DNA from 3 places in the Bhargavaea ullalensis genome. Region 2 is predicted to be linked to each of the others. Evidence: riboswitches for the same ligand, from Rfam matches in the RefSeq annotation. Region 2 holds a riboswitch; each other region holds the start of a gene.
What was found. Region 2 has a riboswitch for S-adenosylmethionine ahead of ACFFIY_RS00080 (methionine ABC transporter ATP-binding protein). Riboswitches for the same ligand answer to the same signal wherever they lie in the genome.
Positions count from the first base shown of each region.

Region 1: linked by a shared signal. The riboswitch ahead of ACFFIY_RS04045 (methionine ABC transporter ATP-binding protein) and the one ahead of ACFFIY_RS00080 (methionine ABC transporter ATP-binding protein) in region 2 are both predicted to bind S-adenosylmethionine.
Region 3: linked by a shared signal. The riboswitch ahead of ACFFIY_RS07765 (methionine biosynthesis PLP-dependent protein) and the one ahead of ACFFIY_RS00080 (methionine ABC transporter ATP-binding protein) in region 2 are both predicted to bind S-adenosylmethionine.

Region 1 is NZ_JBHLWY010000015.1:19,479-21,736, forward strand. It holds gene ACFFIY_RS04040 (methionine ABC transporter permease) at 1-262, opposite strand, end outside; gene ACFFIY_RS04045 (methionine ABC transporter ATP-binding protein) at 255-1,280, opposite strand; SAM riboswitch class I at 1,401-1,507, opposite strand; gene ACFFIY_RS04050 (thioredoxin family protein) at 1,586-1,885, opposite strand; gene ACFFIY_RS04055 (toprim domain-containing protein) at 1,898-2,236, opposite strand.
Region 2 is NZ_JBHLWY010000001.1:15,239-17,496, reverse strand. It holds gene ACFFIY_RS00085 (S-layer homology domain-containing protein) at 74-940, opposite strand; SAM riboswitch class I at 1,155-1,264, shown strand; gene ACFFIY_RS00080 (methionine ABC transporter ATP-binding protein) at 1,352-2,258, shown strand, end outside.
Region 3 is NZ_JBHLWY010000031.1:4,274-6,531, forward strand. It holds gene ACFFIY_RS07760 (NADPH-dependent FMN reductase) at 1-384, opposite strand, end outside; SAM riboswitch class I at 590-699, shown strand; gene ACFFIY_RS07765 (methionine biosynthesis PLP-dependent protein) at 785-1,921, shown strand; gene ACFFIY_RS07770 (5-methyltetrahydropteroyltriglutamate--homocysteine S-methyltransferase) at 1,969-2,258, shown strand, end outside.

The DNA of each region.
Region 1 (2,258 bases), on a different contig from region 2:
GCAGGAATTTCGTGAACGGGATGAGCAGGATGATCAAAATGATGAACGGGATCGACCGGAAGATGTTGACGAATGCGCCAGTCAGCAGATTGACGGCCCGGCTGCGCCAGACACCCCTCGGCCCCGTCAGGAACAGCAGGATGCCGAGCGCCAGGCCGATCAGGAAAGTGAAGAAAGTGGAAACGGCCGTCATGTACAGCGTCTCGACCGTCGCCCCCCACATCTTCTCCCAGTCGACATTCGGGAACCATTGATCAATCATGCGTGATCACCTCCGTCTCGATGCCTTCCGCATGGAGATAGGCAATCGCCTCCCGAACGGCCGGTTCATCGCCCGAAAGCTGGAGAACGAGCGATCCGAACGCACCGCCATGCGTCTGGGCGATGTTGCCCTGAAGGATGTTCACGCTGATGTCAAACGAGCGGATCAGCTCGGCGAGCACCGGCTGTTCGGCACGGTCCCCGACGAAGCCGAGGCGGATGAGTGTTCCGTCCGGATAGGACTCGGCAAGCTGGCCGATAGCCTGCTTGGCGTCTCCCGGTTCCGTCACCTGGGAGACGAACCGCTTTGTGATCGGCTGCTCCGGCGACTTGAACACCTGGAGCACGTCCCCCTGCTCGACGACGCGGCCCGCTTCCATGACGGCCACCCGGTGGCAGATTTTGCGGATCACGTGCATTTCATGCGTGATGAGGACGATCGTCAATCCGAGCCGTCGGTTGATGTCCGTCAGGAGGTCCAGGATCGAATCGGTCGTCTCCGGGTCCAGCGCGGACGTCGCTTCGTCGCACAGCAGGACGCGGGGCTCGTTGGCAAGCGCGCGGGCGATGCCGACCCGCTGTTTCTGGCCGCCCGACAATTCCGATGGATACGCCTTTTCCCTGCCTTCCAGGCCGACGAGCCGGACCAGCTCGCCGACCCGTTCCCTGCGGCGGGCTTTATCAGCACCGGCAATTTCGAGCGGAAGAGCTATATTCTCTTCCACCGTCCTCGACCAAAGCAGATTGAAGTGCTGGAAGATCATGCTCACTTTCTGGCGGGCTTTCCTCAGCTCCGCCCCCGAGATGGACGACATCTCGAGCCCATTGACGGTCACCGTGCCGGAAGTCGGCTGTTCAAGTCCGTTGAGCATGCGGATGAGCGTGCTTTTTCCGGCACCGCTGTATCCGATGATGCCGTAGATTTCGCCTTCTTTGATTTCAAGATCCACTCCGTCCACGGCCTTGACGTCGATGCCGGAACGGGAGAACCGTTTGGTCAGCTGCTGCAGATTAATCATGATGGTCACTCCTAAACTCATGGGGACGGACGAGCGGATCGCCGTCCATTCCAAATAAAAAACCTTTCCGCAGACACGCAGAAAGGCCGGACCGGAGCGCATCGCGCGCAACGGCCATTCCTCTCATCTGCCAAAGCATCCGCTTTGAGTGATTTGGCACCATTTCACGTTTCCGTGACGGTTGCCGGGCTTCATCGGGCACGTCCCTCCGCCGCTCTCAATAAGAGTATTCCGTATTCATCTTTTTTCACCCGTCTTGCCGGATGGTTCGATGCTTGAAACTATACCACACGCGATGGAGCCGGTCAACCGAGTTTTTCATACAGGTAAGGGACCGATTGGAAGGCATAGATCTTCTCCACCGGCTCGCCTTGCCGTGAGATCAGCAGGCACGGCACGCTTTCGACGCCGTACTTCGCCGCCACTTCTTCATGGTAGTTCAGGTCGGCCTTGCCGATCGGCAGTCCGGGCAGCAGTTCCGCCATGACGTCGATCATTTTCGAAGCGACCTGGCAAGTCCCGCAAAGAGGCGTGTACAAATAGTAGGCCGCTTTTGCGGAACGGCCGGCCGCCTGTTCAAAATCTTCCAGAGTCCAAGTTTCCATTCCATTCATCCCTTATAGCAGAAATTCCGTCTTCACTTCGATATTGGCCGAGAGCAGCTGTTCCGCGAGCACACGCAGCGGCGTTGTCGCCACTTCCCTGTATACCCGGTCTGTATACAAATGACGCGCTTCCGGGTATTCCCTTCTGAGCACAGATCTCAAATGTTCCCCCGACCGGTCCGCGTCAAAAAACGCAAAGATGTCCGCTCCTTCATACGGCTCCAGCAATTCCTCGATTCTTGTCGGGCTTGCCGTTCCGTTTGTGCAGATGATGGCCACCGGTTCGTCGAGAAGCGGGGCGAGCCGGTTCCTGTCCGAGCTGCCTTCCACCACAATGACTTTTTCGACCATGCCGATCCCTCCAGGCGACTGG
Region 2 (2,258 bases):
CCGCTTCCACACTCCGCCCACACAAAAAAGCTTCCGCCCCCACGGAAGCTTTTTTGCCTCTCACCTCACACCTTCACTCAACCGTCACGACAATTTCCGCAGTCCGGCCGGTGTCGCCGACTGTTCCTTCGACCGTGTAGTCGCCGGGCGCCAACAGGTCGGCGGTTTTCAGGTTCCAGAACACCGGGGCGTCGGCGGTGATGCCGTTGACCAACCGGATCTCCAGTTTCACCGGGAGATTCGGCATCACTCCGGCTGCGGTCCTGACGGCTGCGGGTTGTTCGACTTCCTCGACGGCATATTTCACGGCACGGGTATCGTGCGCCCTCACGAGGAAGCTGGCGAATTGGCCGCGGCTGACCGCTTCTTTCGGACGGAATTCCAGCACATGCGTTACGTTATTCTTTGCCAATACAAGAATCGGCTCGCGGAAATAAGGGGCGGCTGCATGCAGGTCCCGCATGGATACGATTTCATCCGGCACATCCTTCAGGCCGAATGCGTTCACAAGCACCTTCGCCATCTGTTCGCGCGAGATGAGCTGGCGCGGGCTTACGTTATTGTTCGGGTTGCCGTCGAAGATGCCGGCGTTCCGCACGACCAATGACAGTCGGTATAACTCCTCGTCTGGTCCGTCCGCGGGTACGTCGGCAAATGCCTTCACCCCTTCAACATTATACGAATCAAGCGTTTCTCCGGATTGGCTCAGGACGAGCTTCCCGAGCGCCTTGATCGCATCCGCGCGGTAAACGGCTTTGCCTGGCTTGAATGTGCCGTCCGGATAGCCGGTCATCACTCCAAGCTCCCGAGCCAATAGTATATTTGCCGAATGCTCGCCGGACTCCGGTACATCCGTATACACGGGTGCCGCTGATGCAGTCGGCACCAAGAAAGCCAGCACCAGCACTGCCACCACCCAGCCGCCAAACCATTTTTTCATGTAAATGACCCCTCTCTGTTTGGATTCTCTTATCCTTCCATACCCTTCCACGCCGCCCGAGAATCAGCCCGACGGCCGTGTATTTTTTGCCTCTCCGCCCAAAACCGACTTTCCCGACCGAAAAATAATTTTTCGAAAAAGAGTTGACTTTCAATCAGGCACCGGGTAAAGTAGGTCTCAATCAACGAAACCAACCAATTACATACACATCATTTTCTTATCGAGAGAGATCGAGGGACAGGCCCTATGACATCTCGGCAGCGGACTCCACAGCGAGCACCGTGCCAATTCCTGCAGACGCGCACCGCGTCTGATAGATGAGAAAAGATGGCCAAACCGGCCTTCTTTTTCTTGTCGTCTTCAAGAAAAAGAAGGTTTTTTCGTTGCCTCGAACACAAGGAGGTCCGCCCAGTGATTGAATTCAAGCAAGTGTCCAAGACATTCACGCTCGGTCCGCGCGAAGTCCACGCGGTGAAAGATGTGACCCTGACGGTCGATCAGGGAGACATATTCGGCATCATCGGCTTCAGCGGCGCCGGCAAAAGCACGCTGCTGCGGCTCGTCAACCTGCTCGAGCGCCCGACGTCCGGCCGCATCGAGATCGGAGGGACGGATGTCACTTCACTCAAGCCGAAAGAACTCCGCAAACAGCGCCAGAACATCGGGATGATCTTCCAGAACTTCAACTTGTTCAACTCCCGCACGGTCGCCGGCAACATCGCCTATCCGCTGAAGCTCGCCGGCACGCCGAAAGCCGAAATCGGCCGCCGGGTCAATGAACTGCTGCAGTTCGTCGGGCTCGCCGACAAGGCCGGCAACTATCCGGATCAGCTTTCCGGCGGCCAGAAGCAGCGCGTCGGCATCGCCCGGGCGCTCGCGAGCAACCCGGACATCCTCATCTGCGACGAAGCAACATCTGCGCTCGACCCCGACACGACCGCCGACATCCTCCGGCTGCTCAAGAAAGTGAACCGGGAGTTCGGCATCACGATCCTGCTGATCACACACGAAATGGAAGTGATCCAGTCAATCTGCTCGAAAGTCGCCGTCATGGAAAACGGCGAAGTGATCGAGTCGGGCGGCGTGTTCGACGTCTTCACCGACCCGCAGCACGGAACGACCGAACGCTTTATCCGCTCCGTCCAGCAGGATCTTCCGTCGCCCGGAATCCTCAAAGAGTGGCGCGACGGAGGCGGGGGCAGGCTGTACCGGCTTTTATTCAAAGGAGCGATTGCGAATGAGCCGGTGCTGTCGCGGGTGACCGCCAAGCACGGCGTCACGTTCAACATCGTGTACGGCTCGGTGCGCGAGCTGCAGG
Region 3 (2,258 bases), on a different contig from region 2:
CAGGATTTCGCGCAGATGTTGCTGGGCTCGGACTGAGCCGAGGTTGCCCATCGAGGCGCCGATGATGAATGTCGGCTTGCCCTGCAGGACGAGTTCGCCGCGGGACATCCAGTCGATCGCATTTTTCAGCGTTCCCGGAATGGAGAAGTTGTATTCCGGAACGGCGAACAAGACGGCGTCGGAATCGGCGACCTCCGCTTTGAAGTCCAGCACGTTCGGCGTCGGGTCGTTTTCGATGTCGATGGCAAACGGCTCGAGTGCATTGATGAAGACCGGGGTGATCTCCAGCTTGCCGGCGTAGCGCTTGCGCATGAATTCGACGACTTTCAAGTTATAGGAAGTGGAGCTGGTGCTCCCGATGATGGCTTTTACTTTAATCGGCATATGGAAAACTCCTTAAGTTTATTTCTTCTCCATCATAACAGGATTTTGCCCCATTCCGCCTGTAATATGCCTTGAAGCCAAGGTATCCGCCTTGTAAACGATTACAGAGAAAACCTAAAGGAAATAGCTTGTTTCCGCCCCCGAAAGGTGGTAAGGTTGGTTTATCGAATTTTTCGAACTATTCCACTTACAACTTCATCAGCGATTCTTATCAAGAGAGACGGAGGGACTGGCCCTGCGATGTCTCAGCAACCTGCCTGTCGGCGAAGGTGCTAATTCCAGCGGATTCCACACGGAGGATCCGGAAGATGAGAAGACGATTCCGCATCATTTGCCGGGCCTTCTTCTTCATTGGAGGGTCCGGTTTTCATTTTCCCAAAAGAGAAAGGAACGAAGAACCATGACAAAGAAAAGCATTTCCACGCTGCTCGCCCAGCTCGGCAACCGGAACGATCCGCTCACCGGCGCAGTGAATCCCCCGATCCACTTGTCGACCGCCTATGAACACCCCGGGCTCGGCCGGTCCACGGGCTATGATTATTCCCGAACGAAGAATCCGACGCGCGCACTTCTTGAAGAAGGGTTCGCAGAGCTGGAGAGCGGCGACGCTGCGTTCGCCTGTTCTTCCGGCATGGCGGCCATCGGGCTCGTTTTGTCCCTGTTCCGGCCGGGTGACGGCATCCTCGCGCCGGAAGACCTGTACGGCGGAACGTATCGCCTGTTTGAGCATTACCGCAGGCAGTACGGGGTGCCCGTCGACTATCTGCCGTTTGGCGACCTTGCCGAAGTGGAACAGGCGATCACCGGCGGGACAAAAGCGCTGTTCATCGAATCTCCGACAAACCCGCTTCTTCAGGAGATCGACATCCCCGCTTACGGCGAACTCGCCAAGAAACACGGGTTGCTCCTCATCGTCGACAACACATTCTACACGCCGATTCTCCAGCGGCCGATCGAGCTCGGGGCCCATATCATCATCCACAGCGCGACGAAATACCTCGGCGGCCACAACGATGTACTCGCAGGGCTCGTCGTTGCAAAAGGCGAGGATCTTTGCGAGCGTCTCTCAGCCCAGCACAATGCGGAAGGCGCCGTGCTGTCTCCGTTTGATTCGTGGCTTGTCATCCGCGGGCTGAAGACGCTCCCGCTGCGGATGAAGCAGCATGAGGCAAACGCGAAGGACATCGCTCAATGGCTGCAGTCCGAACCGTCTGTGGCAGACGTGCTTTATCCCGGCAAGGGCGGCATGCTGTCCTTCCGCGTCGACAATCCGGCGCTCGTCGCCCCGCTGCTTGAGAAACTGGAGCTGATCGCGTTCGCGGAAAGCCTCGGCGGCGTGGAGAGCTTCATCACGTATCCGTCGACCCAGACCCACGCCGACATCCCGCTTGAAGAGCGGACCAAACGCGGCATCGATGATTCCCTGCTCCGGCTGTCGGTCGGCATCGAAGACGCACAGGACCTCATCGGCGATTTAGAACAAGCTTTCGAACTGGCACGTTCCTCCCTGGCGGCAGGCTCGGCAGGGCAGGCTTGAACACTCCATTTATAACCACTCCATAAAATTAGAAAGAAGGAATATCAATGACCATCCGCACAGAAACCACACCGCGCGTCCGCGCACCGTTCAAAGCAGATCACGTCGGCAGTTTCCTCCGTCCCGCCCGGCTGAAAGAAGCACGGCTCCGGTTCGGGGACGGAGACCTTTCCCGCGAGGAACTGACCCGCATCGAAGACGAGGAAATCCGGCGTCTCGTAAAGGCCCAAAAAGAAAACGGCATTCAGGGAGTCACAGACGGGGAATTCCGCCGCAGCTGGTGGCACCTTGACTTTCTGGCGGGGCTGGACGGCATTGAACTGTATCAACAGCCGGA